One region of the Rhizobium sp. LjRoot98 genome, then DNA from elsewhere that is predicted to be linked to it. Evidence: riboswitches for the same ligand, from Rfam matches in the RefSeq annotation. Region 1 holds a riboswitch; the other holds the start of a gene.
The links. A riboswitch is a leader RNA that binds a small molecule or an ion and turns the genes downstream of it on or off. The one in region 1 is predicted to bind cobalamin.
Positions count from the first base shown of each region.

Region 2: another riboswitch for cobalamin. It lies ahead of cobU (bifunctional adenosylcobinamide kinase/adenosylcobinamide-phosphate guanylyltransferase); the one in region 1 lies ahead of bluB (5,6-dimethylbenzimidazole synthase).

Region 1 covers NZ_CAXUPW020000002.1:515,649-530,729, forward strand. The annotation lists gene ACSQ3J_RS11050 (LacI family DNA-binding transcriptional regulator) at 1-1,023, opposite strand, end outside; gene ACSQ3J_RS11055 (phytanoyl-CoA dioxygenase family protein) at 1,131-2,324, shown strand; gene ACSQ3J_RS11060 (SDR family oxidoreductase) at 2,413-3,234, shown strand; cobalamin riboswitch at 3,277-3,489, shown strand; gene bluB (5,6-dimethylbenzimidazole synthase) at 3,534-4,226, shown strand; gene ACSQ3J_RS11070 (DUF2865 domain-containing protein) at 4,227-5,258, opposite strand; gene ACSQ3J_RS11075 (acyl-homoserine-lactone synthase) at 5,512-6,156, opposite strand; gene ACSQ3J_RS11080 (LuxR C-terminal-related transcriptional regulator) at 6,328-7,065, opposite strand; gene ACSQ3J_RS11085 (NADP-dependent malic enzyme) at 7,237-9,549, opposite strand; gene ACSQ3J_RS11090 (UDP-2,3-diacylglucosamine diphosphatase) at 9,756-10,589, shown strand; gene ACSQ3J_RS11095 (MFS transporter) at 10,683-11,903, shown strand; gene dgcA (N-acetyl-D-Glu racemase DgcA) at 11,855-12,838, opposite strand; gene ACSQ3J_RS11105 (MlaE family ABC transporter permease) at 12,979-14,121, shown strand; gene ACSQ3J_RS11110 (ABC transporter ATP-binding protein) at 14,157-14,963, shown strand; gene ACSQ3J_RS11115 (MlaD family protein) at 15,051-15,081, shown strand, end outside.
Region 2 covers NZ_CAXUPW020000002.1:368,251-383,331, forward strand. The annotation lists gene ACSQ3J_RS10335 (ABC transporter substrate-binding protein) at 1-400, opposite strand, end outside; gene ACSQ3J_RS10340 (hypothetical protein) at 508-753, shown strand; gene ACSQ3J_RS10345 (hypothetical protein) at 1,172-1,315, opposite strand; gene ACSQ3J_RS10350 (cobyric acid synthase) at 1,562-3,019, shown strand; gene ACSQ3J_RS10355 (chloride channel protein) at 3,035-4,825, opposite strand; cobalamin riboswitch at 4,969-5,364, shown strand; gene cobU (bifunctional adenosylcobinamide kinase/adenosylcobinamide-phosphate guanylyltransferase) at 5,540-6,064, shown strand; gene cobW (cobalamin biosynthesis protein CobW) at 6,068-7,132, shown strand; gene cobN (cobaltochelatase subunit CobN) at 7,326-11,270, shown strand; gene cobO (cob(I)yrinic acid a,c-diamide adenosyltransferase) at 11,318-11,962, shown strand; gene ACSQ3J_RS10380 (TSUP family transporter) at 11,983-12,768, opposite strand; partial or broken gene ACSQ3J_RS10385 (cobalamin biosynthesis protein) at 13,105-13,509, shown strand; gene cobA (uroporphyrinogen-III C-methyltransferase) at 13,623-14,465, shown strand; gene ACSQ3J_RS10395 (cobyrinate a,c-diamide synthase) at 14,462-15,081, shown strand, end outside.

The DNA.
Region 1 (15,081 bases):
AAGCGATAGCGGGATGTTGTAGGGCGTGATGACTTCCACCGCGGAGAGGCGCGCGATACCCGGTGCGGCCAAGGCACCGCGGCGGCTCATGATCGCCCTAAACACGGTGCGCACATCGGCCTTCAGATCGTGATGCAGGACGAAATGGATTTTACCCATCCGGAGAAGATCGAGATTCCCGGCATCGAGATCGTGTGCCACGAATATCGCACACGTTCGCTCGGCCGCGGCAAAGGCAGCCACCACGGCGCGATTGCCGCCGCCGATTGAATAGACGGCGTTGATGCCCGGATTGTTTGAAAGGGCGGCCGCAGCTAAAGCCCCGGTTGGATCATCGCGGCCAAGACCCTCGCTGATTTCGACGATACCAATTGATGGATAGCGGTTACGCAATATGCGTCGAAAGCCGATTTCCCGCTCTTCTTCCCCACGGAAACGGCTACTCGACAGGGTCGCCAGTACCGTTGCCGGCTGACCGGCAAAGCGTTCGCCGATCAGGTAGGCGGCGGTTTCGCCGGCTGCCCTGTTGTCCGCTCCGGCATAGGCCGTGCGGGGTGCATTGGGCAGGTCGGTGACCAGCGTCACAACGGGAATGCCGGATTGTTCGAGGCGCGTGACGGCGGAACTGATCTCGGGGACATCCGGCGCCTTCAGGACGACGCCATCGGTGCCACGCAGGCGCACCCGGTCAAGCAGTTGGACGATCTCCTGCGGCCGCATCGATTCGGCGAAATGGAAACGGGAGCGGAAGATTGTCGGCAGAAATGTCAGGCTCTCGCTTTCGAAGGCATCGCGCACGGTATCGGTGAAGCGGTCTGGCGCTTCCATGATGATGTCGATGGCAAATTTGCGGCCCTGTATTTCGATTCCGGCCTGCTGTTTTTCCAGTTCGCGGATGGCGGCGTGGACACGCAGTTCCGTCTGTTTGCGTACGCCGGGGCGATTGTTGAGAACGCGGTCGACGGTGGCGATGCTGAGGCCTGCCTGAAAAGCGATGTCCTTGACCAGAAATTCGTGGGCCATCGTGGGTCCGTTCTGATGGTTTTTTGAGGTGTTTCTGCTCTATATCAAAGCTTTTCCCTCCGCGTATAGTGCGGTCATCGACAGACATCCGGCGGGAGGAAAACGGGATGAAGACCGACAATATTCTAAAACAGCGAGCTGACCGGGTCTGGCTGACGGAAGCTGCCTGCGATCTTGAGGATTTTCGCGCTGAGGTGGAGTGCACGACATCGCTTGCCGACTATCCGCATGCGGCGGCCGTCGAGAAGAATGTTCTGATTTATGACAGCGCAAATGTGCTGAAGGCGGCTCAGACCGGCGAAGGACGCCGGGCGGTGCTGGCTGAAATCTGCGAAGCCTTTGCGACCGGGCCGGGCGTCGTCGTGCTGAAGCGGGCATTCGAGGATACGGCTGTCATCGATGCGGCGAGCGGCATTTTCGACGATATCATCAATGAACAGCACCGGACCAATAGCGGTGGCGGCGACCATTTTGCCAAGCCGGGCGCCAATGACCGCATCTGGAATTCGCTTGAAAAGCACTGCCTGCGTGATCCGCGTAATTTCGCCGCCTACTATGGCAATGCCCTGATCGCGCTGGTCAGCGAAGCCTGGCTCGGACCGAGCTATCAGATGACGGCGCAGGTCAACCGGGTCAATCCGGGCGGGGCAGCGCAATCGGCGCACCGGGATTACCATCTTGGTTTTCAGACCTCATCCGTCATCGAGCAGTTTCCGGCACATGTCCATCGCCTGTCGCCGGTCCTGACGCTGCAGGGGGCGGTTGCTCATTGCGACATGCCGCTGGAAAGCGGACCGACCTTGTTCCTTCCTTATAGCCAAACCTATGTTCCGGGCTATCTGGCGCTGAAACGTCAGGAGTTTCGCGATTATTTCGATCGCCACCATGTGCAGTTGCCGCTGTCGAAGGGCGACCTGGTCTTCTTCAATCCGGCCCTTTTCCATGCTGCGGGCACCAATCGTTCCGAGGGTATCAAGCGGGTGGCAAACCTCCTCCAAGTGTCCTCGGCGTTTGGACGCGCGATGGAAACGGTCAACCGGGAGCGCATGAGTGCCGTTCTCTATCCAGCCTTGAAGGCAATGCTTACCGATGGCCGTTTGACTTCTGCGGAAGCCGCTTGTGCGATTGCGTCCTGCGCCGAAGGATATTCTTTCCCGACCAATCTCGACCGGGATCCGCCAGTCGGCGGGCTTGCGCCGAAAACGCAGGCGCAGTTGATGCACGAAGCGCTTTCGGGTGGCTGGGAGGAAGCCGCATTTGCAGCGGCGCTTGCGGCTCAGTCGGAGAAGAAGCTCAGCTAACGGAAATATTCCTTGCAATTTGAACTCCTGCCCGAATGCCGGGCGGGAGTTTTTTGGCATCAGCGATATCGAAAATGGAGGAAAAACAATGAGCAATGACTATGGCCGTCTCGACGGCAAGATCGCGATCGTCACCGGTGGCACGCAAGGGCTAGGCGCCACGATCGCAACGCTGTTTGCCGCGCGCGGCGCCGCAGGCATCGTTATCTGCGGCCGCAATGCCGCCAAGGGCGAAGCCAAGGCCGCCGAGATCGGCAAGGCGACCGGCACCAAGGTCGTCTACGTACAGGCCGATCTGGAACAGGTGGAGGATGCGCGCAAGGTGGTAGACGCCTGCGACAAGGCGTTTGGCCGTGTCGATGCGCTGGTCAATGCGGCTGCGATTACCGATCGTGGTACGATCCTCGACACCAGCCCGGAACTGTTCGACCGGATGTTCGCCGTCAATGTGCGTGCGCCGTTCTTCCTGATGCAGGAAGCGATCAACGTCATGCGCCGGGAAAAGATCGAGGGGACCATCGTCAATATCGGCTCGATGTCGGCCAAGGCCGGCCAGCCGTTCATTGCGGCCTATTGTGCTTCCAAGGGGGCATTGGAAACCCTGACGAAGAACACCGCCTATGCTTTGCTGCGCAACCGGATCCGGGTCAACGGCCTGAACATCGGCTGGATGGCCTCGGAAGGCGAGGATCGCATCCAGCGCGAATTTCATGGCGCCGCCAGCGACTGGCTGGAAAAGGCAGCGGCAAGCCAGCCTTTCGGCCGTCTGGTCGATCCGGCCGAAGTGGCGCGTGCCTGCGCCTATCTGTCGTCGAGGGAGTCCGGCTTGATGACCGGTTCGGTGATCTGCTTCGATCAGTCGATCTGGGGCGCCTATGACGGTTCGCCGCATCCGGTCGCTGCGATGTAAGGAGATCAGGCGGGCCATCTTGCATTTGGCGGCCCGCCATGCCCATATCGGTCCTGCTCAGGTGCCCGTGAAAACGGGAGAATCGGGAACCCGGTGAAAGTCCGGGACGTGCCCAACGCTGTGACGGGGACGATTTTGCATTGATGAATTTCTGAATTCTTTCAGAATTCTGCCACTGGATTTTCATGTGATCCGGGAAGGCGGCAAAATCGGTTGATCCGCAGTCAGAAGACCGGCCTGACGAGATAGACCAGCCCCGCGCGGACGGCGGGAGGTTTCGCATTGTTGGGGATCAAACGATGCAAGCTGAACCGCAAGACCGCCTTGTGAGGGCGGACGCATTTTCACCGGACGAGCGCGCCGCCGTCTACCGCGCCATCGAAACCCGCCGCGACGTGCGCGATCAATTCCTGCCCGCACCTTTGCCGGATGATGTCATAGCGCGGCTTCTTGCCGCCGCCCACAGCGCACCCTCCGTCGGCTTCATGCAGCCGTGGAATTTCATCGTCGTTCGCGACGAGGAGAGGCGGGCGCGTGTCTTTGAGGCTTTTCAGCGGGCCAATGAAGAGGCAGCGCTGATGTTTGAGGGCGAGACGCGGGACAAATACCGGTCGCTGAAGCTGGAGGGCATCCGCAAGGCGCCCGTCAGCATCTGTGTCACCTGTGATCCGGCGCGTGCGGGCAAGGTCGTCCTCGGCCGGACGCACAATCCGCGCATGGATGCGTTTTCCACCGTCTGTGCGGTGCAGAACCTGTGGCTTGCGGCGCGGGCCGAAGGTGTCGGCGTCGGCTGGGTCAGCATTTTTCACGAGCGCGAAATCAAGGATGTGCTTGGTATTCCCGATCATATCGAGATCATCGCCTGGCTGTGCCTTGGTTATGTCGATACGCTCTATGCCGAACCGGAACTGGCCGTCAAAGGCTGGCGCCAGCGTTTGCCGCTTGAAGATCTGGTGTTCGCGGATGCGTGGGGCATCAGGCCGGATGATTGATCAATTGGTCTGCTGCGGCTGGTATCCGGGGCCTGCCGGATGCCTCAGGTCGATCGAGGTTTCCTGCGACGGCAGATAGCTTGGGCCGACGACGCGGACCTTGTTGTCCTGCGGATTGTATGGCCTGTCCGCGACGGCGCTTTTCACTTCGATCGGGTCCGCCTTCTTGCGGGTGCGAATCTCAAGAACGCCCTTGCCGTTGTCGGGTGTGCTCTGTTGTGTCGCGGTGCGTCCGGCTGGAGAGCAGCCGCATTGGCCGGGCTGGCTGAGGTCGCGGGTCTTGTAGGCGAAAGCCGAGGGCAGGTCGGCATAGGGTTCGCCGGTGGCGGCGGAGACCATCTGGTTTGTCTCTTCTGTCGCCATCGCATGATAATAGAGCGCCGTTTCTGTCCCGGGGCAGCGCCGTTGGCAGGTTTCGGCATCGCGCTGGAAATCGGCCGGCGATGAGTTCGACGAGATTGGGAAGAATGCCCCATCGCAGGTTCTTACGCACATGGTGCGCAAGCTGCCGGGATATTCTGCGCTCGGGCCAAATCCGTCTTCCGGCGTGGCGAAGCCGGCGTTGCCGTACGGATCCGAATACCCCTCGCTGATCGGCGGCAGGTCATTGAGGATATTGCGGTGGGTTTCCGGTTCTTCGACCGCGGCGCTGAGGACGTCACTCTCCTCCTCGTTGCAGCGATTGGCGGCAAGTGCGGCGTTAATGCGCCGCCGGGCAATATCGCTATCGTTGCCGTCGAGCAGGCTTTGCCGACGGGCTTTCAGGGTTTCCAGATCCATTTGCATCTGTGATATTTCGCTGCTCAGGCTTTGGCAGACCTCTTCATTCGGGCCGCCGACAATGATGACGCTGCCCGTGCTGCATCCCATGCGCCTCAAATCACTGCGTGCCTGCCGCAGGTCCAGATTCTGGCGGGATATCGCCCCTGTATAGTCGCGTAGATTGGCATTGGAGGCGACGATCTTCGGCAGGCCGGCAAGATGGGCATTCAGGCGTTCGCACACCGCCGAGGCGTCGGCCGTGGCCGTCATAACCAGAAGAAGCGGAACTGCTCGCGCCGCAAGGGATATGGAACGGAAGATCACGTGTTTCTCTCGCCTGAGCATACCGGCACCGTGCCGGGTGCGAAGGAACATCCCGCGCACTCTGACTTTGCCCTTATCATACCGTCATTCGACGGGGCTGCAACGCACTCCGCATAGCAGCGTTAACGGGCGGCGGGAGAAACATGCCGGGCGAGGCGGGAGAGCCACAATCGGCCGAACTCCCGCCAGGCTGGATAGTTTAAGCAGCCCTGGCCATTTCAAGCGACATCGGCCGCTCCAGCACGGAACCGGCGATTTCGGCGACCGCCTTCATCCTGTCCAGAAGGCCGGCTGTGACTTCCCAGGCAACGGCGACAGCATAGACGGAGCCGATCCGCTGTGGCTCGCCAATCCGTTCACCGGGGCATCCCATCCGCCGGAACATCCGCTCCAGGAAAACGTCGGTGACGGTGACGATATGGCTGAGGCCGGACGACAGCCCAAGCTCGCCGACGCCACACATCAGTTCGGCGGCGGCGATGGTTACCTGGTTGGAACCGCGATCCTGCGAGATGGCCGGATCGATGCAGAAGCGGCTTGATTCCCAGACGGACGCGCTACGCACCTGTGGGTTGTCGCCAAGCAGGATCGGAAACGTATCATCCAGCATGTTCGGCCCAAGCGTCGGCAGGAGGCGCAGCGAACCGCGCAATTTGCCTGTTTCATCCGAGTAGGACAGCACATAGAGCGGATTGACGTCGTCGTAATTGTCGATTTCCCAGTTGCCGCGGACCGACACATCCCATTTCAGCAAGTCGTGAAAGACACGCTTTCGCAACTGGAACATGGCGTCGATATCGTCCGGATGTTGCTTGCCGGTGTTGCGGTTGAAAATCCTGATCATCGTTTGCTCCTGTGTATGAATGCGGAGAGCAAATGCTGTCAGGTATCGGCGGCGGGCATAACTGTCGGTAGTGACAGGTTTCTAATGCACGCCGATATGCAATGGACTCGGACGTCCGGAAGGACGTCCGAGTCCATTGCATTCACGGGAGAGAAAGGGAGCGGGAAATGATCAAAAGGCCGGGATGAGATCACGCCGGACGGCTTGCGCGACCGCCTGGGTATTGGAAACGACGTTCAGCTTGCGCCGGGCATTGGTCATGAAGAAGCGGACGGTGCGTTCCGAAATGCCCAGGATCGTGCCGATCTCCCAATAGCTTTTGCCCGCGGCCGCCCAACTGAGCACTTCTGTTTCCCGATGGGTCAGTGTCTTGGCGCAGTGTTCCGTAAGCTCTATTCTGCTGTCGCTTTCCAGCAGAGACGCGTGGAAAAGATTGGCGAGCAATTGGAAATCACGCAGATGGCAACGCCGGTAGGCAGGCCATTCGTCGGACGGAACATCAGCCTGGATTGCCAGGAAAGCCAGCCGCCGGGTGGGGGTCGCGAGAGGCAGGGTGATGCCGTCGAGACCAAGGCCGAGTTGTTTCGCTGCGGAAAAAAGCGGCTCGCTATCGGGATGAAGCTTACGGGCCGTCGCCCAATCCACCGGCCTGACGCCACCCAAAGTCATGCGCAGGATTGGATCGATGCGCTGATATCGCTTATCAACATAGGTTGTGAGACTGCGCGCGCTGAAAGTGTGGTGCAGCCTGTGGATAACAAAACCCGCGGTCAGGATGTCGACGTCGAGATAAAGCAGATTTGCGATACTGAAAGTGCTGCGCATCAGGTCGAAAAACCGTTTTGGTTCAACGATTTCCTCGTTTTCCATAATGTCCAGCAGGTCAAAGAATGCCTGTTGGTCAGCCATGCTGCAAAACCCTGTTATTTGATGAGGGCAGCATGATAACGGTTTAAGTCTTTGTCTAGTGCAATCTTTGGTTATCCGTGTGTTTTTACAAATATAAACTATAAGCTGTAATTAAAATCACTTTTATATTTGGATTGAGCCGGCTGTGAGCCGGCTCAATCTATACTTCTACTAGGCGGGGTATGAGGCTTCCACAACCGCCAGTGCGGCCATGTTGACGACGCCGCGCGACGTTACCGATGGTGACAGGATATGTGCAGGCAGGGCCGTTCCGAGCAAAATCGGTCCGACATGCAGGCTGTCGGTCATCGTCTTGACGACGCCCAGCGTGATGTTGGCGGCATCGAGGTTCGGGAAGACCAGCAGGTTGGCTTCACCCGCCAGTGTGCTGTTGGGCATGACGCGGCGGCGCAAAGCTTCCGAAATGGCGGAATCGCCGTGCATTTCACCGTCAGCTTCGAGATCGGGCGCGAGTTCGCGGACGATCTGCATGGCCTTGCGCATCTTGAAGGCGCTTTCCGAATCCCGCGAGCCGAAATTCGAATGCGAAACCAACGCTGCGCGCGGGGTAATGCCGAAGCGGCGAATTTCCTGGGCGGCCATCACCGTCTTCTGGGCGATTTCCTCTGCCGTCGGATCGAAGGTCACGTAGGTGTCGGTGAGGAAGGTGGCACCGCGCTGCGAGATCAGCAGGCTGAGGGCCGAGAAATCCAGCACACCCTCGCGCTTGCCGATGATCTGGGAGACAGCCCGAAGATGGGCGCTGTAGCGGCCTTCGACGCCGCAGATCAGCGCATCGGCTTCGCCGCGCCGGACGGCAAGCGCGCCGATCACGGTCTGGTTGGTACGAACGATTGTCCGGGCTGCTTCCGGAATGACGCCGAGACGGCCGACAAGCGCAAAATAGTCGTCGACATAATCGCGGAACCGCGGATCGCCTTCCGGATTGACCACTTCAAAATCGACGTCCGGCCGGATGCGCAGGCCGTAGCGCTTCAGGCGCGTCTCGATGATATTCGGACGGCCGATCAGGATCGGGCGGGCTGTGCCGTCCTCCAGCAGTACCTGGGCGGCCCGCAGGACGCGCTCGTCCTCGCCTTCGGAAAAGATCACCCGGTTTTTCTGGGCATTCTTTGCGGCGGCAAAGATCGGCTTCATGATGAAGCCGGAGCGGAAGACGAAGCGGTTCAGCTGGTCGAAATAGGCATCGAAATCGGTGATCGGCCGGTTGGCGACGCCGCTATCGGCAGCTGCCTTGGCAACAGCCGGTGCGATGCGCAGGATCAGCCGCTGGTCGAACGGCGAGGGGATCAGGTAGTCCGGGCCGAAGACCGGCGTTTCGCCGGAATAGGCGCGAGCTGCGACGTCAGACGGCTCTTCACGGGCAAGCGCTGCGATGGCGCGCACCGCCGCCATCTTCATGTCCTCATTGATCGTGCGGGCGCCGCAATCAAGCGCTCCGCGGAAGATGTAGGGGAAACACAGGACGTTGTTGACCTGGTTGGGGAAATCCGACCGGCCGGTGCAGATCATCGCGTCGGGACGGGCGGCGCGCGCCACTTCCGGCATGATCTCGGGATTGGGGTTGGCGAGCGCCATGATCAGCGGCTTTTCCGCCATCTGGACCAGCAGTTCAGGCTTCAGGACGCCTGCGGCTGAAAGCCCCAGGAAGACGTCGGCACCGGCAATGCTGTCGGCGAGGATCCGGTTGGCGCTGTCCTGCGCATAAACGGACTTCCACTCATCCATCAGCACTTCGCGGCCGAGATAAACGAGGCCTTCGAGGTCGTGCACCCAGATATTTTCACGCTTTGCACCAAGCGTCACCAGCAGATTGAGGCAGGCGAGCGCCGCAGCGCCGGCGCCTGACGTGACGATCTTGGCATTGGCAATGTCCTTGCCGGCCAGTTCCAGGCCGTTGAGGATGGCGGCGGCAACGATGATCGCGGTTCCATGCTGATCGTCATGGAAGACCGGGATATCCATCTTCTCGCGCAACCGGCGTTCAACCTCGAAACATTCGGGCGCCTTGATGTCTTCAAGATTGATGCCGCCGAAGGTCGGTTCCAGAGCCGAGATGACATTGACCATCTGGTCGATTTCGGGCGCATCGATCTCGATGTCGAAGACGTCGATGCCGGCGAATTTCTTGAACAGGACGGCCTTGCCTTCCATCACCGGCTTAGAGGCGAGTGGGCCGATATTGCCAAGACCGAGAACTGCCGTGCCATTTGAGACAACCGCGACCAGATTGGCGCGCGCGGTATAGTCGGCGGCGGTCGATGAATCGTCACGGATGGCAAGGCAGGGGGCGGCAACACCCGGAGAATAAGCGAGCGCCAGGTCGCGCTGGTTGCCGAGTGGCTTGGTCGGCTGGATCTCGAGCTTGCCGGGGCGTGGATAGCGGTGGAAGAACAGCGCCTGTTCATCAAGGTCGCCGCTTGCTGGAACCGCTGGGGTCTTGGCTTTGTCGCCGGTGCTCATATTCGTAAATCCCTACTTATTCGTCGCGGCTCTTTTTGCATGAAACGATGGCTCCGTACAGTTTGGAAACGGCCGTATACCTCCGGTTTTCAGGAACAGGTGTTTATCCAGCGTGCCGGGTGGTTCCACAGGCTGTCATTCTCCTGAAACAAGAGTCTGTTCTTGAAAGCACATAAGAGAGGCGCGATAGACCGTTGCGAGGCAGCATGACCGAGAAAGAGCAAGAACCCCGGCGTTTCAGGACCCTGTTCATTTCTGACGTTCATCTGGGATCAAAGGCCGCAAAGACCGATTATCTCCTCGATTTCCTGCGGGTGAGCGAAGCGGAGACGATCATCCTCGTCGGCGATATCATCGATGGATGGCGGTTGAAGCGCAGCTGGTACTGGCCGCAAGCCTGCAACGACGTGGTCCAAAAGCTGTTGCGCAAGGCGCGCAAGGGCAGCCGCATCATCTACATCCCCGGCAACCATGACGAGTTCATGCGTGACTTTCCGGGCGTCCATTTCGGCGGTATCGAGGTGGCCCAGCGCCATATGCACGAGGCAGCCGACGGCCGCAAATACCTGGTGCTGCATGGTGACGAATTCGATGTCGTGGTGCGCAACGCGCGCCTGCTCGCCTATCTCGGCGACTGGGCCTACGATACCGCGATCGTCATCAATATCGGACTGGCCGCCATCCGCCGCCGTCTTGGAATGCCTTATTGGTCGTTTTCTGCCTGGGCGAAGCTGCAGGTCAAGCATGCGGTGAACTTCATCGGCGAATTCCAGCGGGTGGTAGCTGACGAAGCTCGCCGGGAAAATGCCGATGGGGTCATCTGCGGTCATATCCATCACGCTGTGATGGAAGACATCGGCGGCATACGCTACATCAATACCGGCGATTGGGTGGAAAGCTGCACGGCAATTGCCGAGCATCACGATGGCACGATGGAACTGATTACCTGGCGGGAACTGAGCAACGTACCTGCGGTGCGCGAAGACACGGCCGAAGTGGAAATGTTGATGGCGCGGGCTCTTTCGCAACAGGCGGCATAATACCGCAGGGGTTGAAGAGTGTAGGGAAAACTAGCGGCTGGCGCTGCTCTTGGCTGCCGTGATAAATCATGGACGCAACTGTCAGGTCCTTCCATGATTCCGTCATCTCTGCCTCCCTTTCGCGAGGAAGCGCCGCGCTATTTCGTGCCGCGTATCGCCTTGCTCTTCTGCGCGCCGCTCGTCGTTAACGGGTTTGCCATGCCGTATTTTCCGGTCTGGCTGAGCACTCTGTCACTGAGCGATTTCGAAATCGGCATCATCCTTGCCGTGCCGATGTTCGTGCGCGTCATCACGGCACCGCTGGTCGGGTTGCTGGCGGACAGGATCGGCGAGCGGGCGGAAGTGCTGATCTGGTCGGCGGTGCTGTCCTTGCTGACGGCGCTGGCGCTGTTCGTCTCCCACAGTTTCTGGTTCGTGCTGATCATCTATGCCATCCAGGGCGGCGTCTATGCGCCCTACGTGCCAATCGTCGAGGCCATCGCGCTAACTGGTGTGCGGCGGTGGGGCTATGATTATGCCACCATGCGTGTCTGGGGCTCTGTCGCCTTTATCGGGGCGACGATGCTGGGCGGGGTGATGATCGGCCTCTATGGTGGCTCGATGGTGCTGCCGGCGATGGCTGGCGGCTTCCTGCTGATGATTGCTCTGACCTTCATCGCGCCGCGCGTCGGCAAGCCGCGCCGGCCCTCGACGCTGACGACGCTGACAGAAGCGCCGCCGAAGGCCCTGCGCAAACTCGATCTGCAACTGCTTTTGATCGGTGTGACGCTGGTCAACGGCAGCCACGCGATGCTGTTCGCCTTCTCGGCGATCTACTGGCAGCATATCGGGTTTACCGGCACCGAGATCGGTCTTCTCTGGAGCGCCGGTGTCGCTGCTGAAGTCGCGATGTTCTTCTGCGCCAAGATGATCATCCGGCGCTTCAGCCTGTGGACGATGATCTTTTCGGGCTGCGTCCTTGCGGTCGTGCGCTGGATCATCTTTCCGATGGATCTCGGCTTCGGCGGCTATTTCGCCCTGCAGTGTTTCCACGCCTTCACCTATGCCATCATGCATACGGGCATGCAGAACATTCTGGTGCAGCGGGTTCCGGAAGAGCAGGAATCCTCGGCGCAGGGGCTGTATTTCTTCTACACTGGCGTGTTCTCGGCGATCTTCACCTTCACATCCGGCTATTTCTACACCTGGTTCGGTGTTCACGGCTTCTATTCGATGTCCGTCGTTGCCTTCATTGGCTGCTGTTCCGCCTTTGCTGCGTGGCATCTTCAGCCCCAGAGGGCGGGCAGAGGCGGAAAGACCAGCGAATCGGCGTAGCGCAGGCCGGGCTCGCGGTCTCGGGCCAAAAGCAGCGGGCCGTCTAGATCGACGAAATCGGCACCTTGCGCCAGAAGCACCGCCGGTGCCATGCCGAGCGAAGTGCCGACCATGCAGCCGACCATGATCTTGAGGTTGAGCGTCCGGGCCGCGTCGCGCATGCTCAGGGCTTCGGTCAGACCGCCGGTCTTGTCGAGCTTGATGTTGACCGCATCGTAGAGGCCCGCAAGATTTGGCAGGTCTTCGGTCTTGTGGACGCTTTCATCGGCGCAGACGGGAACCGGGCGATGGACCGAGGCGAGCAGGGCGTCCTGCCCGCCGGGCAAGGGCTGTTCGATCAGGGCGACACCCGATTCGGCGCAGACATCAAAGTGATAAGTCAGATTGGCTTCGCTCCAGCCTTCATTGGCATCCAGAATGATGGCGCTGTTCGGGGCGGCTGCCCGCACCGCACGGATGCGCGAAGCGTCGTCGGGCGTTCCGACCTTGATTTTCAGCAGCGCCCGATGGGCATATTGTGCTGTATGCGCGGCCATCGCCTCCGGTTCGCCCAGCGAAATCGTGTAGGCGGTGGTGAGCGGCGCCGGTTCGGCAAGTCCGGCCAGCGCAAAGGCGCGGCTACCGGATTTTTTCGCATCCAGATCCCAGAGCGCACAATCAACGGCGTTGCGCGCCGCACCGGCCTTCATGGTTTGCCGCAGTTTTTCGCGGTCAATGCCAGCCTCGATCTGCGGCCGGATCGTCTCGATCTCAGCGAGCACGCTGTCGATGGTCTCGCCATAGCGCCCATAGGGGACACATTCGCCCATGCCGGAGAAGGCACCGTCCGAAATTTGGCAGGTGACCACGGAGGCGGTGGTCTTGCTGCCGCGCGAAATCGTAAAGCTGCCGGCGATCGGGAAATGTTCGGCGACGGTTTTCATTTGGCGGGTCATGGCTTTCTCCTGTGGCTTCCATATCTCAGCAGCCAACCGTTTGATCCGGAAACGTTTCAATCGGTGACAGACCGGGCTCTAGCGGCTATGAGTCGCTGACGTTTTATCAAATGCAGCCATCTCCGGAAGACCAAACAGACGTGACGCGTTCCCAAGTGAAAACCGAAACCGACGTGCAGCTCGCGGAAGCTGACGATGGCAGCACCCGGGCTTATCGGTTCAGCGGCGATTGGCGCAGTGTATCCATTCATCTGGCGACGCCGAAGCTGGATGCGTTCGCAGCCAAGGGTGGCGAAGCGGGCGAGGTCGATCTGAGCGAGGTCACCGCCATGGATACGGCGGGCGCCTGGGTCATCCGGCGTTTCATGACGCAGGTCGGCAATGTGAAGCTGACAAGCGACAAGCCACGCTATCTCGAATTGATGAACGCATTGCCGGAGAAACTGCCCGAACCGGCGGCCGACAAGAAGAAATCCGGTTCGCTTTTCGTGCGCATTTTTACGCCTGTCGGCAATTCGGTCGTCTCCGCCTGGGAAGACACTGTCGCGGCCATGTTCATTCTCGGGTCCGCCGTTCGCGGCGCGCAGCTGAAGCTTGGCCGCCATAGCGGCGTGTCGCCGGCGGCGATCGTCAACCAGATCGATCGCATGGGCGTCCAGGCGGTGCCGATCATCCTTTTGATGTCGTTCCTCATCGGTGCGATCATTGCCCAGCAGGGTGCGTTCCAACTGCGCTATTTCGGCGCGGAGCTCTTCGTCGTCGATCTGGTCGGCATTCTTCAATTGCGTGAAATCGGCGTGCTCTTGACCGCGATCATGATTGCTGGCCGTTCCGGCAGTGCGATCACGGCCGAGATCGGCTCGATGAAGATGCGCGAGGAAATCGATGCACTGAAGGTAATGGGGTTGAGCCCGATCGGCGTGCTGGTGTTTCCAAGGCTGGTGGCGCTGACCGTGGCATTGCCGCTTCTGACCATCATCGCCAATTTTGCTGCCTTGAGTGGAGCCGCCGTGGTGGCCTGGAGCTATTCCGGCATTACCTTCTCCACCTTCCTCGCGCGTCTTCAGGAGGCGGTAGATTTTTCGTCCGTTCTCGCCGGTATGATCAAGGCGCCGTTCATGGCGCTGATTATCGGCGTCGTCGCTGCCGTCGAAGGCTTGAAGGTGGGTGGCAGCGCCGAATCGCTCGGCAAGCAAGTGACGCAGTCTGTGGTGAAATCGATCTTCGTGGTCATTCTTGTCGATGGCCTGTTCGCGATCTTCTATGCGGCGATCAATTTCTGATGGAAGAGGTTTTGCCGGTGAATCCGAGGGAAGACATGACAGCGGGCGGAACCGGTGAAAACGGCACGGAAGTCATCCTGTCGGTGAAGGATCTGACCGTCGGTTTTGGGTCGAACATCGTTCTCGACAAGCTGAATCTCGATATCTATCGCGGCGAAATTCTCGGTTTCGTCGGCGCGTCCGGCACCGGAAAATCCGTGCTGATGCGAACCGTGTTGCGACTGTTGCCACGCCGGTCGGGTTCGATCCAGATTCTTGGGGTCGAATATGATGCGGTCAGCGAAGAGGAGCGTATGGCGCTCGACATGCGTCTCGGTGTCTTGTTCCAGCACGGCGCGCTGTTTTCCTCTTTGACGGTCAAGGAAAACATCCAGGTGCCGATGCGGGAATATCTGAACCTGCCGCAGGAACTGATGGATGAACTGGCGCGGCTGAAGATCGACATGGTGGGACTGGCGCCGGAAGCGGCTGACAAGTTCCCTTCCGAATTGTCCGGCGGCATGATCAAGAGGGCGGCTCTGGCGCGTGCGCTGGCGCTTGATCCAGACCTCGTCTTCCTCGATGAACCAACCTCCGGGCTCGATCCGATCGGGGCGGCGGAGTTCGATAACCTGATCGCCAAACTGCGCGACACCCTGGGATTGACCGTGTATATGGTGACTCACGACCTCGACAGCCTGTTTTCGGTCTGTGACCGGATTGCAGTGCTCGGCAAGAAGAAGGTTCTGGTCGAAGGCACGATCGCGGACATGCTGGCCTGCGACGACGAGTGGGTGACGTCCTACTTCCAGGGCAAGCGTGCGCGTTCCATCGTTCGCGACGACGAAAAGTTGGTTTCCTGACAGCGCTCAGTCACTCAGCCGCTGCACGAAAAATTTGATTGAAGCAAGGAGCCGCGTTGGCGGCGTCCCCCAAGGGTACCGGTAGCAATGGAAACAAAAGCCAATTACGCCATCGTCG
Region 2 (15,081 bases), 150 kb from region 1:
GAACTGTCTTGATATCCGGGTGCGCGTCAGCGAGGAATTTCGGAATCCACCAGCCTTCGACGCCGCCTTCGCTCAAGAGCGGCGCTGCCTCGATCAAGCGGCCTTCCTTGATGGCGGCATCCAGCGGCGTGCGCACGGCATTGACCCACAATTCCGGCGCCATGTCCGGCTGCGCCTTCTCATTCATGGAGGTGAAGGTCGGCATGGTGTCACCGGTAACGAGCGTTACCGTGCAGCCATAGCCGTTTTCGAGAATGTATTTGTCGACCCAAGCAGCGACACCGGCCGACGCCCAGTTCATTTCGGCAATGCTGACTTCGCCGCATTCTGCGGCTTGAGCGGAACCGGCCAGTGCATAAATGCCGGTAGCGATGATGGTGGAAGCGAGGAGCTTCTTCATGTTTAAGACCTCCCAGTCTTATATGCAGCCAAAATCTTGGGGCCCATCGGGATACTGCATCTCCCGGAAACCCGATCGTTCAGGTTGAAGCAGTCCGGGGGGCTCTTGTGGCAAGGCCGATCTTTCATCCCCGCTGCGACGGTGCTGGAGTTTTTTTGTCTGGCCGCGGAACTCTGTCGCCAGCCATCTCTCTTTTTACCGTTAAGGGCAGCGTAAGTATTCCACAGGAGAAATCAACCTCCGGAATCGTTTTAGGCCATGCGGACGGCATTTGCGGGGTGCCGGAAGGCGCGCGCAAGCTGTTGAATTTTAATGAGCCGGGCAAGATTTTTGTGCAAATGCGCCGCTCTTGAGCGCAAAATTAGCACCGCTTCACACAAGAGTTGCGGAGCGTGTTTTATCCCAGACAAATTGTGTCCCGTATGCGCCTTCACATCGATTTTCATGTGTCGTGAAAAAAAGTGAAAAAAAAGACGGAATTCACCTTTGATTAAGCTCCTGCTAACCATCCGGTAACACTGTCAGGCTAATTGTTTTCCTGCGGCAGGGATACTTGGCCGCCCGGCTGGATTAGGTTTTGCGTCCCGGCCGGAGCGATCTCCGGGTGTATGCCGGAGTGGCCATGTGTAGCTTTGGCAGACCGCACGGTTCCGGAAGGAGCGGGTGCGGTTTTCGCATTTCCGGCGCCTTTCTCGATTGGTTGGCATAAAAAAACCGCGCCGTCCGAAGACAGGCGCGGTTCGAATTGTCAGTCTGGGAGGAGAGTGTGTGTCAGCCGACGCTGCGGGTCCGGATGAAACCGAGCGGGCCGAAGGGGGCGGACATGACCGTGTTGCGGACGCGCGACTGGCTGTCGGGTACCTTCGAATTCCAGGCGATCTGAACGAAATTGGGCTTGCTGAAGATGAACAACATCGGGGTGTGACCTTGGGTGTGGAGCGCCTTTCGCTCCGTGCTTTGATAGTGCTGATATAGTCCTGTTGGGGCGGAATACAACGAGTATTTTCGCCACGATATGTCGCTTTTTGGATGGTTTGCCATGCGTGTCATACAAGCCTTGCGGCAGCCTGAAATATCGCGTGAAAAACGGGTGCGAAAGACGGCAAAAATGCGGCGGAATATGGCTTTTATTGCGGTTGGGGCAATGCTAGAGGATGGGCCATGACAAAGACGATCATGCTCCAGGGAACCGGCTCCGATGTCGGAAAAACGGTACTCGTGGCGGGGCTCTGCCGCATCGCAGCCAATCGCGGCCTGAAAGTCGCTCCGTTCAAGCCGCAGAACATGTCGAACAATGCAGCTGTATCCGACGATGGTGGTGAGATCGGCCGCGCACAATGGCTGCAATCGATGGCGGCGCGCATCCCGTCGTCGGTGCATATGAACCCGGTTCTGCTCAAACCTCAGTCGGAGACCGGTAGCCAGATCATCGTTCAGGGCAGGGTGGCCGGGCAGGCGAGAGGACGCGATTACCAAGCCTTGAAGCCGAAGCTGATGGGCGCCGTCATGGAAAGCTTCGAGGCGGTGCGGTCAGGCACCGATCTGGTGGTGGTCGAAGGGGCGGGATCGCCGGCCGAAATCAACCTGCGTTCCGGCGATATCGCTAATATGGGATTTGCCACCCGCGCCAATGTGCCGGTCGTGCTGGTTGGCGATATTGATCGCGGCGGCGTCATTGCTTCGCTGGTCGGCACGCACACTATTCTGTCTGGCGAAGACCGTGCCATGATCTGCGGCTATATTATCAACAAGTTCCGGGGTGACGTGTCGCTGTTTGACGATGGCATTGCGGCGGTCAACGGTTTTACCGGCTGGCCGTGCTTCGGCGTCGTGCCGTGGCTGAAGAGTGCCGCCCGCCTGCCGGCGGAAGATTCCGTCGTTCTCGAAAAGCTGGCACGTGGAACGGGCAGGGCGTTGAAGGTTGCCGTGCCGGTTCTGTCACGCATCGCCAATTTCGACGATCTCGATCCTCTGGCTGCCGAACCAGAGGTCGATCTGGTCTTTGTGCGGCCCGGTGAGCGCATTCCTGCCGATGCCGGTCTTGTCGTCATACCCGGATCGAAGGCAACAATTGCCGATCTTGCGGATTTTCGGGCTCAAGGCTGGGACCGCGATTTGCAGGCGCATGTGCGGCGTAGTGGCCGTGTCATCGGCATTTGCGGTGGATACCAGATGCTGGGAGACCGGGTCACCGATCCGCATGGTATCGAAGGCAATGTCGGCGAAATCCCAGGGCTTGGCCTTCTGGCAGTCGAAACGGAGATGGCGCCGGAAAAGACGGTGCGCAACAGCAGGGCCCGCTCGGCGATCTACGATGTTGCGCTGGAAGGTTATGAAATCCACCTCGGTCGCACCACCGGCTCCGATTGTAACCGCCCGGCCGTGATTATCGATGGCCGCCCGGATGGCGCGGTCTCGGCAGATGGCATGGTCAGCGGAACTTATCTGCATGGGCTGTTTGCCAGCGACGCTTATCGCGCGGCGCTGCTTAAAAGCTTCGGTATCGAGGGGGGCGGCGAAAACTATCGGCTTTCAGTTGACCGTGCGCTCGACGACGTCGCGGCCGAACTGGAGGCGGTGCTGGATCCGCGCTGGCTGGATGGATTGATGCCGTCCTGACAGGCACGCCTTGCCTCAAATCTCTCCCGATGCCTCGCGCCGCCTGCGGTCCAGCTCTTCGCTGTAGCGGCGCAACGTATGGCTTTCCGTCAAAAGGCCGACGACGCGCCGTTCGATGAGGTTGTTGACCACGGCCAGCGCATCGCTCTCCGTGGTGTCGAACAGGGAGGCCGCCTGCTTGGCATTCATGTTCGGCTGCAGGAAATCGTTGGGAAGTCGGACAAAGCCCGAAAGCCCCTGCTTTTCCTCGCTGGCCTCGATGGGGCTGGCATAGACTTCGGGAACCTGGATGATGCCGGCATATTTCGCGCCATCGACGACGACGACGCGTTGTGTTGATCCGAGCGGAAAATCGCGGCGAAAATCCTCCAGCGTTGCGTGGGCGTCGATGGTGCGGACATCGGTACGCATCAGGCGGCCGACCGTCAGGTTACGGATCCAGCCGACATCATGGGCGCTCCGGATGCTTTCGCCGCGCAGATGAAAACGCCAAGTGGCGAACGAGTAGCCGAAGGTGGTTCTGACCACGAGCGATGAGGTGATCACGGCTGCGAGGACCAGAACGGTGATCGGAAAATCACCGGTGATTTCCAGCGCCAGGAAGGTCATGGTCAATGGCCCGCCGATGACGGCGACCGCCAGCGCGCTCATGCCGACAACGGCATAGATGACCGGTGTCAACGTTGCATGGGCAAAGATGTAGGGCGCAGAAAAGGCAAACAGCTTGCCGAGCAGCGCACCCATAAACAGCGAGGCAAAGAACAGGCCGCCACGAAATCCTGAACCGATCGAGACGGCCGAGGCGAGCGATTTCAGGAGGAACAGACCGATCAACATCGGGATCGCCGGCGAACTGGCGAGATTGAGGTGCAAGGCGCCGTGACCGGCCGAAAGAACCTGCGGTGAGACCAGCGCCAGAAGGCCAACGACGACACCACCAAGCGCAGGCCGCATCGGCGCAGGGATCGAACTGCGGCGGGCAAGACCCTCGACCAGCGAGACACCCTTCATCAACAGGATGCCCATGCCGGCACAGAAGCAGCCGAGCAGCAATGCTGGCAGATAGTCGGCCGGAACGACCGCGCCGAACTGCCCGACATCGATGGTGAAATCACCGGCATAGAGCCATCGGGCGACGAGATTGGCGATCAATGCGGATACGACGACCGGCGTCAGCGACACGATCGTATAGGTGCCGATGATCAGCTCGAACGCATAGAAGGCGCCAGTCAAGGGTGCGTTGAACGCGGCGGCGATGGCTCCGGCGGCGCCACAGCCGACCAGCGTGCGCAGATCCGAGCGGCGAAGCTGCAGCGAAACGCCGAGCTTGGAGGCGATGCCGGACGCAAGCTGGGTGTACCCGGCCTCAAGCCCGACAGAGGCGCCAAAGCCGTTGGAGATCAGGTTCTGGACCGCGACGATGATGCTGTCGGTCAAGGACAGCCGGCCGCCATGCAGGGCGTTGGCCTCGATCGGGTCGACCATTGGCTTTTTACGCCACGACGCCAGAAGAAGCATCACAAGGCCAAGAATGATCCCGCCGACGACCGGCGCGATCAACACCGAGATTTCGCCCCGCAGATCGCTCGCGCTCAACCTTTGTTCGTCGGCAATCCCGAAAATCAGGCTGTGCAGGCGGCTGGATATGATGCTCATCGCGGTCACGGCGAGACCTGACGTGATGCCGACGATCATGCCCGCGACGACCAGGCCGAGTTCACTGCGCCGCGCAAAGGCCCGCATGCGTCCACGGTCAAACAGCAGCGAGAGATAGCCGAGGCGGCGCAGGTCGAATTTGGGTATCATCTTCAGCTTCATTGCCAGGCCATCCAGTCTCCGCGCCGTCCTAGAAGGCATGGCATTGGAGATCAAGTGAAGTCTTGATCACATCACGCTAAACCGAGGTGGCGGAGATAGTGTCGCAATTGACTTGATCCAGGTGAGCGCCTAATCATCAGTCATTGGATGGTTCCCGATATGCTTGTGCATGCCGGGAGTAAATGGGAATGCGACGGGCCGGACCCAAGCCGGGCGTCCTTATCGCAGCCGACCCCGCGACTGTAGAACGGTCAGGGTTCACCATTCGGGAAAGCCGGTGCTTCCGGACTGTCCGCATTCGCGGCAGCGGCACGCATCGGCCCAACCGGAAAAGCCACTGGAGTGGCATTACGATCAGCCGGGGCCGGACGCCTCTATTGTCTACGAATCGTCCACCTCTTCGTGATGCCTGCCGATTGCGGTCAAGCAATCTGGCGCAAACCTCCGGGAAGGCGAGGTGGGCCCGTTCGTCCCTTTGGGGACGTGGCGCCGTGAGCCAGGAGACCTGCCATCCTCAAGAGCCCCATCTTAGCGAGGGGCTCGCACGATCCAGGGAGAGATACTCCCGATGCCAGCACGGAGGTTGTCATGGCTTTATCATCCCGTTCCCCGAACGGCCCGTTTTGCATTGCCGCGCTTTTTCGCTTGCGTGGTCCATTGGTCTGCCTACTTCCCGGCGCGCGCTGAGGCCAGGACCATTCCATGACATCGAAACAATCAGGCAGCACGCTGGTTCTCGGCGGCGCTCGTTCCGGCAAATCCACTTTCGCTGAAAAACTTGTGACGGCGTCGGGTCTCAATATGCATTACGTCGCGACAGGAAGAGCCTGGGACGGCGAGATGCAGGCAAGGATTGCCGAGCATCGCGATCGCCGCGGGCCGGACTGGCAAACCCATGAAGAGCCGCTTGAGCTTGCTGCCTGTCTGAAGGCGATCGATGCGCCGGATCGCATCATTCTGATTGATTGCCTGACGCTCTGGGTCACCAATCTGATGATGGAGCACCGGGATATCGCGGCGGAATTTGAACGGCTTGCGGCTTATGTGCCGCAGGCCAAGGCCCGGCTGGTTTTCGTGTCCAACGAGGTCGGGCTTGGCATCGTGCCGGAGAACCGAATGGCGCGCGATTTTCGCGACCATGCCGGCCGGCTGCACCAGATCATTGCGGAGATATCCGCTGACGTCTATTTTATCGCGGCTGGATTGCCGCTGAAAATGAAGGGTTGATCCATGACCAATGAAAAAGCCGCCCACGGCAAGATTCCTGCCACCGTCATCACCGGCTTCCTCGGCGCCGGCAAGACGACGATGATCCGCAACATCCTGCAGAATGCGGAAGGACGCCGCATCGCGCTGATCATCAACGAGTTCGGCGATCTCGGCGTCGATGGCGAGGTGCTGAAGGGCTGCGGCGCCGAAGCCTGCAGCGAGGACGATATCATCGAGCTGACCAACGGCTGCATCTGCTGCACCGTCGCCGATGATTTCATCCCGACGATGACCAAGCTGCTTGAGCGTGAAAATCGCCCGGACCATATCGTCATCGAGACGTCCGGCCTGGCGCTGCCGCAGCCGCTGATCGCCGCTTTCAACTGGCCGGATATCCGCAGCGAAGTCACGGTCGACGGTGTCGTTACCGTGGTGGACAGCGCTGCCGTTGCCGCCGGGCGTTTTGCCGACGACCACGACAAGGTCGATGCGCTGCGCGTCAACGACGACAATCTCGATCATGAAAGCCCGATCGAAGAACTGTTCGAAGATCAGCTGACCGCGGCCGACCTGATCATTCTCAACAAAACCGACCTGCTCGATTCGACCGGCCTTGCCTTTGTCCGCAACGAAGTTTCATCGCGCACCAGCCGCAAGCCTGCGATGATCGAGGCAAAGAACGGCGAGGTTTCGGCCGCTGTCCTGCTCGGCCTCGGTGTCGGCACCGAAAACGACCTCGCCAACCGCAAGTCCCATCATGAGATGGAACACGAGGCCGGCGAAGAGCATGATCACGACGAATTCGACAGTTTTGTCGTCGAACTTGGTTCGATCACCGATCCGGCCGTATTCATCGAAAAACTCAAGCCCATCATTGCCGAGCACGACGTACTGCGTCTGAAAGGCTTTGCCGATATCCCCGGCAAACCGATGCGCCTGCTGATCCAGGGCGTCGGCGCCCGTATCGATCAGTATTTCGACCGCCCGTGGGCAGCCGGCGAAGTGCGCCGCACCCGCCTGGTCGTCATCGGTCTGCATGATATGAATGAAGCGGCCGTGCGGGCTGCGATCACAGCGGCGGTTTGATAATGGTGAGCGCGGCGTACCCCCCTCTGTCCTGCCGGACATCTCCCCCACAAGGGGGGAGATCAACAGTGGCTGCCTCGCGCTCAAACCTCTTGGTGCAAGCGTTTCGGCGCCGCTCGGCCCCGATCTCCCCCCTTGTGGGGGAGATGTCACGCAGTGACAGAGGGGGGTATTGCGGCCCTCGGGGAATACCATGCATCTCCTCCTAGCCCAGAAGGGCACGATCACCGACGGCGAGGAAGCGATCGATCTTGGCCAGTCGCCGGCCGATATCCTGTTCCTTTCGGCTGCCGATACCGAGCTTTCCTCGATTGCCGGTGCGCATCGCACACGTGGGGCAAAGGCGAGCCTCAGGGTCGCGAGCCTCCTGACGCTCAAGCACCCGATGTCGGTCGATACCTATGTCGAACGCACTGCGCGCCATGCCAAGCTGATCATCGTTCGCCCGCTCGGCGGCGCCAGCTATTTCCACTATGTGCTGGAGGCGCTGCATGCGGCGGCTGTTACTCATAAATTCCAGATTGCCGTACTGCCCGGCGATGACAAGCCTGACCCGGGGTTGGAGCCTTTTTCGACCATTTCCGCCGAAGACCGCAACCGGATGTGGGCCTATTTCACCGAGGGTGGTGCCGGCAACATGGTCCGGCTGCTTGGCTATGCCGAGGCGTTGATCGGCGGCTTGGAAAAGCCGGAACCCGCCGCTCCGCTGATGAAGGCGGGGATCTGGTGGCCGGGGCAGGGGGTGATCGGGGTTGAGGCTTGGAAAGCGGCGGCCGGGTTTGTCCCGGATATCGCTTCTCAATCGCCAGCCGGCTCCACCGTCGCTCTATGCTTTTACCGCGCACTGGTTCAAAGCGGCGAGACCAAACCCGTCGAGGCCCTGATCACGGCGCTTTGCGCCAAAGGCATGACCGTTTTGCCGGTGTTCGTATCCAGTCTCAAGGATGCGGTGTCGATCGGCACCTTGCAGGCGATCTTTGGCGAGGTGCCGCCGGCGGTGGTGATGAATGCCACTGGTTTTGCTGTTTCCGCGCCCGGCGCTGACCGCAAGCCGACCGTGCTGGAGTTTTCCGATGCACCGGTTCTCCAGGTGATCTTTTCCGGGTCCTCCCGTTCTGCCTGGGAGGCCTCGCCACAGGGTCTGATGGCACGGGACTTGGCGATGAACGTGGCGTTGCCCGAAGTGGACGGCCGTATTCTGTCGCGGGCCGTCTCCTTCAAGGCTGCGGCGGTTTACGACACGGATGTCGAGGCCAACATTGTCGGGCACGAGCCTCTGGCAGACCGCGTCGCCTTTGCCGCCAAACTTGCGGCGAATTGGGCGAGATTGCGCCGCGCCGCGCCGTCTGAGCGCCGCGTGGCGATCATCATGGCGAACTATCCCAACAGGGATGGGCGGCTTGGCAACGGCGTTGGTCTCGATACGCCGGCTGGCACGATCGAAGTCATGAAGGCGATGGCTGCTGCCGGTTACGCCATCGATTCGGTTCCCGCCGATGGCGACGCCTTGATCCGGTATCTGATGGACGGGCCAACCAATTCGGCGCGGGTCGATTGCGAAATCCGCGAAACGCTTTCCTTGAGTCAATACAACGCCTTCTTCGCGTCTCTTCCCATCCAGATTCAAAGCGAGGTTGCTAAGCGATGGGGAAGTCCGCAGGATGATCCTTTCTTCCGGGATGGCCAATTTGCGTTGCCGCTGACGCGTTTTGGGCAAACGCTGGTCGGTATCCAGCCGGCCCGCGGCTACAATATCGATCTGAAGGAAACCTATCATTCGCCGGACCTCGTGCCGCCGCATGGATATCTGGCTTTCTACGCGTATCTCCGCCGCGAATACGGTGCTCATGCCATCGTCCATATGGGGAAGCATGGCAATCTTGAATGGCTGCCGGGCAAATCGCTGGCGCTGTCGGAAAGCTGCTATCCGGAAGCGGTGTTCGGCCCTATGCCGCATCTCTATCCCTTCATCGTCAACGATCCGGGCGAGGGCACGCAGGCCAAGCGCCGCACCAGCGCCGTCATCATCGATCACCTGACGCCACCGCTGACGCGGGCCGAATCCTATGGCCCGCTGAAAGATCTCGAAGCGTTGGTCGACGAATATTATGATGCGGCTGGCGGAGACCCGCGGCGTCTGCGGTTGCTCAGCAAGCAAATCCTTGAGCTTGTCCGCGATATCGGCCTCGACCAGGATGCCGGCATTGCTCGTACAGACGGTGAGGACAAGGCGCTCGAAAAGCTCGACGCCTACCTCTGCGACCTCAAGGAGCTGCAAATCCGCGACGGGCTGCATGTTTTTGGCGTGGCGCCGGAAGGGCGGCTGCTGACGGATCTGACGGTTGCTTTGGCCCGTGTTCCGCGCGGGTTGGGCGAGGGCGGTGACCAGAGTCTGCAGCGGGCGATTGCGGCGGATGCTTTTGGAAGAAACCCCTCCCCAACCCCTCCCCACAAGGGGGAGGGACTTAACCCGGCGCTCGGTTTCGGATCCCATAGACCCAGTGTTCTGGACACCGCTGCTGCTTCGTCTACAAAGGTTGGAGATAGGCAGGCGGACGTGCCGCAGATCAGTCCCTCCCCCCTGTGGGGAGAGGTTGGGGAAGGGATCTTTTCTTTCGACCCGCTCGATTGCGTCCTTTCCGATCCGTGGGGAGGCTCGAAACCGGCGATCCTCGCTGAAGTATCCGACGCCCCGTGGCGCACCGCTGGCGACACCGTCGAGCGTGTCGAGTTGCTGGCCGCCAAATTCGTCTCCGGCGAATTGGTTTGCCCTGACGACTGGAGCGCCACTCGTGCTGTCCTGGAGGAAATCGAAACCCGCCTCAAACCTTCGATTACCCAATCCGGCGCCGCCGAAATTGCTGCACTGATGACCGGCTTGGATGGCCGTTTCGTCGCGCCCGGTCCCTCCGGCGCGCCGACGCGCGGGCGTCCGGACGTGCTACCGACGGGGCGCAATTTCTATTCGGTCGACAGCCGCGCCGTACCGACGCCGGCGGCATTCGAGTTGGGCAAGAAATCGGCGGAACTGTTGATCCGCCGTTACCTGCAGGATCATGGCGACTGGCCGACATCGTTTGGCCTCACTGCCTGGGGCACTTCGAACATGCGCACCGGCGGCGACGATATTGCCCAGGCGATGGCGCTGATCGGCACCAAACCGGTCTGGGACATGGCGTCGCGCCGCGTCACCGGCTACGAGATCGTGCCGCAGGCGATGCTCCGCCGTCCGCGTGTCGATGTCACCTTGCGGATTTCCGGCTTTTTCCGTGATGCCTTTCCAGAGCAGATCGCGCTGTTCGATACGGCGATCCGCGCCGTCGGTGCGCTCGAGGAGGACGATGCCGACAACATGATTGCCGCTCGCATGCGGGCGGAAACCAAACGGCTGGAAGCTGCCGGTGTCTCCGCGAAGGATGCGTCACGGCGTGCCTCTTACCGGGTCTTCGGCGCGAAGCCTGGCGCTTATGGTGCCGGATTGCAGGCGCTGATGGACGAGGGCGGCTGGAATAACCGCGCCGATCTCGCCGACGCCTATCTCACCTGGGGAAGCTATGCCTATGGCGCCGGGGAAGACGGCAAGGCCGAGCGCGGGCTCCTGGAAGCGCGGCTGAAGACCGTCGAGGCCGTCGTCCAGAACCAGGACAACCGCGAGCATGATCTGCTCGACAGTGACGATTATTACCAGTTCGAAGGCGGCATGAGCCTGGCTGTCGAGCAGATGGCCGGCACGCGCCCGACGATCTACCACAACGACCATTCGCGCCCGGAAAAGCCGGTGATCCGTTCACTGGAAGAAGAGATCGGCCGGGTGGTGCGCGGCCGCGTCGTCAATCCGAAATGGATCGATGGCGTCATGCGCCACGGCTACAAGGGCGCCTTCGAAATCGCCGCGACGGTCGATTACATGTTTGCCTTTGCCGCAACGACAGGCGCTGTCCGCAGCCATCATTTCGAGGCCGTCTACCAGGCCTATGTGATGGACGAGCGCGTCCGCCAGTTCATGGAGGACAAGAACCCGGATGCGTTGCGCGAAATGACCGACAAGCTGATGGAGGCGATCGATCGCGGCCTCTGGTCGCCCCGTTCGAACTCCGCCCGGTTCGAACTGCAAGGCCTTTCGGCGGCGGCGGAATAACGGCGTTTCACCAATGAAAGAACGAATGAATTCGGAGAGGACAGACCATGAGTGAAGACGACGTACAGACAACGGAGACAGGCCCCGTCCAAGACGAGGCACGCCATGCGATGAAGATGGCGAAAAAGAAGACGGCGCGCGAAAAGATCATGGCGACGAAGACGGACCAGAAGGGCTTGATCATTGTCAATACCGGCAAGGGCAAGGGCAAGTCGACGGCCGGTTTCGGGATGATCTTCCGCCATATCGCCCATGGCATGCCGTCAGCGGTCGTGCAGTTCATCAAGGGTGCCTGGGAAACCGGCGAGCGTGACCTCATCGAAAAACATTTTGGCGATGTCTGCCAGTTCTATACGCTCGGTGAAGGCTTTACCTGGGAAACGCAGGACCGTTCGCGCGATATCGCCATGGCCGAAAAGGCGTGGGAAAAGGCCAAGGAACTGATCCGCGACGAGCGTAATTCCATGGTTCTGCTCGACGAGATCAACATCGCGCTGCGCTATGATTATATCGATGTCGCCGAAGTTGTGCGATTCCTGAAGGAAGAAAAGCCGCACATGACCCACGTCGTCTTGACCGGCCGCAATGCCAAGGAAGAGCTGATCGAGGCTGCCGATCTCGTCACCGAAATGGAACTGATCAAGCATCCATTCCGTTCCGGTATCAAGGCGCAGGTCGGCGTCGAGTTCTAGGCGGCTCTACTCATGAGCGCTTACCAGCCAAGCCAGATCCGGACCGGATGGCCCGGATCGGCCAGAAGCTTGATCGCCAGCGCGATGCAAGTGATGACGAGAAGTGGCTTGATGATTCTGGCGCCGTTCTTCATGGCGAAGCGCGACCCGACCTGAGCGCCGGCAAACTGGCCGACCCCCATCAAAAGGCCGACCTTCCAGAGGATCACCCCGTATAGCCAGAAGACGATGAAAGCGCCGATGTTGGAGCCGAAGTTGAGGAACTTCGTATGCGCAGTCGCCTTCAAGACGCCGAATCCTGCAAGGGCAATGAAGGCGAGCATGAAAAAAGAACCCGTGCCCGGCCCGAAGACGCCGTCGTAAAAGCCGATTGCTGGAACCAGCGTCATCGAAAACAGGAAGGGTGTCATCCTCTGCGCCTTGTCGGCGTCGCCAAGGCTTGGCTTGACGGCGAAGTAAAGGGCGATTGCAACGAGCAGGAACGGCAGGACGGCCTTCAATACGTCGCCCGGCACCACGGTTGCAAGGATCGCTCCCACCGCTGCTCCGAGCGCAGACATCGCTGCCATCGGCATTTGTTCACGCAGATTGACATGGCCATGCCGGGCATAGGCGATGCTTGCCGAGCCGGAACCGAACAGCGACTGCAGTTTATTGGTCCCCAATGTTTCGAGCGGCGGAATGCCGGCAATCAGCATGGCGGGGATGGTGATCATGCCGCCGCCGCCGGCGATCGAATCGATAAACCCGGCGAGAAAGGCAGCGGCGAACAAAAAGACGAGGAGCTGGGGAACAAGATCGTGCACGGGAGACTCGTGAGAGATGGGCAATTCAGCCTTGTTTGTCAGAGGTTGCCCGGAAAAGCAAAGAATGCCTGACAGTTGCCTCCAACAAGCCGGAGCATTTCGAATCGTGACGCTCCCGGCTCTTCGAATGACGCAATCCGGTTTGACCGGGCAGGTGGGCTCCGGTAAACAGGAGGCACGTGCGACGGTGCCCATCACGGTGGGCTGAAAAAGCGTCCGGTGCGGCCGACCCAGTCAGGGGGCTTCATCCGGTGCTGTCCAGACCGCTTCGATAGCCTTTGGTTATCGAAGGCCCCGGCGCATCTTGATTGTGCGGCTCGGGAGGCCCGTCTTGTGATGCATCTGGATATCGGCGATCAGCCAGTTCATCGGCCACTCGTGCTTGGCCTTGGCTGCGAGCGTGGCACGCCATGCGACGAAGTGATCCGGCTTGCCGAGGAGGCTCTGGCGGTCGCCGGCATCGATCGGCATGAGCTTACCGGTATTGCCTCGCTGGATAGCCGTGTGGCGGAACCGGCGATGATTGCCGCCGCCCGGCATTTTTCCGTTCCCTTTGTTGTCTTCGATGCCGGAACGCTGGAGGCTCAGACCGCGCGGCTACAGAACCCGTCGGAGATCGTCTTTTCCCTAACGGGTTGTCACGGCGTTGCGGAGGCAGCCGCCCTTGCTGCGGCGGGCCCGTCCGGCGCGCTGATCGTCCCGAAGATCAAGTCGCCTCATGCAACAGCAGCAATTGCGCGTAGGGTATTTTCTGAATCAGATCAGGATGTTGCTGCCGGATGCCGGCAAAGTGATTCCATATCTTCACCTGCCGGTTCACTGCGCCTCATGTCTGCGGCATCAGGAGTGGCGCCATGACCAATCCATTGTTTTCCGGTCTGCCCGAACTTGCGCCGGGCTCGGTCTGGCTGGTCGGCGCGGGTCCCGGTGATCCCGGTCTCTTGACGCTGCATGCTGCCAATGCGCTGCGTCAGGCCGATGTCATCGTCCATGATGCGCTTGTCAATGCTGATTGCCTGAGCCTGGCAAAGTCGGGCGCCGTTCTCGAATTTGCCGGAAAGCGCGGTGGCAAGCCATCGCCGAAGCAGCGCGATATTTCGCTGCGGCTGGTCGAGTTGGCTCGGCAGGGCAAGCGCGTGCTGCGGCTGAAGGGCGGCGATCCCTTCGTCTTCGGGCGTGGCGGCGAGGAGGCGCTGACGCTGGTCGAACACGGCATTCCATTCCGTATCGTGCCGGGCATTACCGCCGGTATCGGCGGGCTCGCCTATGCCGGTATCCCGGTGACGCATCGCGAGGTCAATCACGCCGTGACATTCCTCACGGGCCATGATTCCTCCGGGCTCGTTCCTGACCGCATCCACTGGGAAGGGATCGCCAAAGGTTCTCCTGTGATCGTCATGTATATGGCGATGAAGCATATCGGCCAGATCGCCGCCAATCTGATGTCTGCCGGGCGTTCGCCGGACGAGCCAGTCGCTTTTGTTTGCAACGCCGCTACACCCGAGCAAACGGTGCTGGAAACGACGCTGGCGCGCGCCGAGGCCGATATGATCGCGTCCGGACTGGAGCCGCCCGCCATCGTCGTCATCGGCGAAGTGGTGCGCCTGCGTGCGTCGCTCGACTGGCTGGGCGCATTGGGCGGCCGGGTTCTGACATCCGATCCGCTGTCGAGCCGGGCTTTCAAGGACCCGGCATGAGCGGTCTGCTGATTGCGGCGCCATCGTCCGGCTCCGGTAAGACGACGGTGACGCTCGGACTGATGCGGGCATTGCGCGATCGCGGTATCGCCGTGGCTCCCGGCAAGGCCGGGCCGGATTACATTGATCCGGCCTTCCATGCGGCCGCAAGCGGCAGAGCCTGCTTCAATTACGATCCTTGGGCCATGCGTCCGGATCTGTTGCGTGCCAATGCTGCCATGCAGGCTGCTGATGGCGATGTGTTGATTGTCGAGGCCATGATGGGGCTGTTCGATGGGGCGGTCGACGGGACTGGTTCGCCCGCCGATCTGGCGTCGCTGCTTGGTCTTCCGGTTGTTCTGGTGGTCGATTGCGCCCGCATGTCGCAGTCGGTGGCTGCTCTCGTGCGCGGCTATGCGTCCCATCGCGACGATGTCCATGTGGCCGGGGTCATCCTCAACAAGGTTGGCAGCGACCGTCATGAAATGATGCTGCGCAATGCGGTGGATACCATCGGCATGCCGGTTCTTGGCGTTTTGCGGCAGGATAATGCTCTGAAGCTGCCAGAACGTCATCTCGGTCTCGTACAAGCCGGGGAGCATGGTGGACTGGATGTATTCATCGACCATGCCGCAAT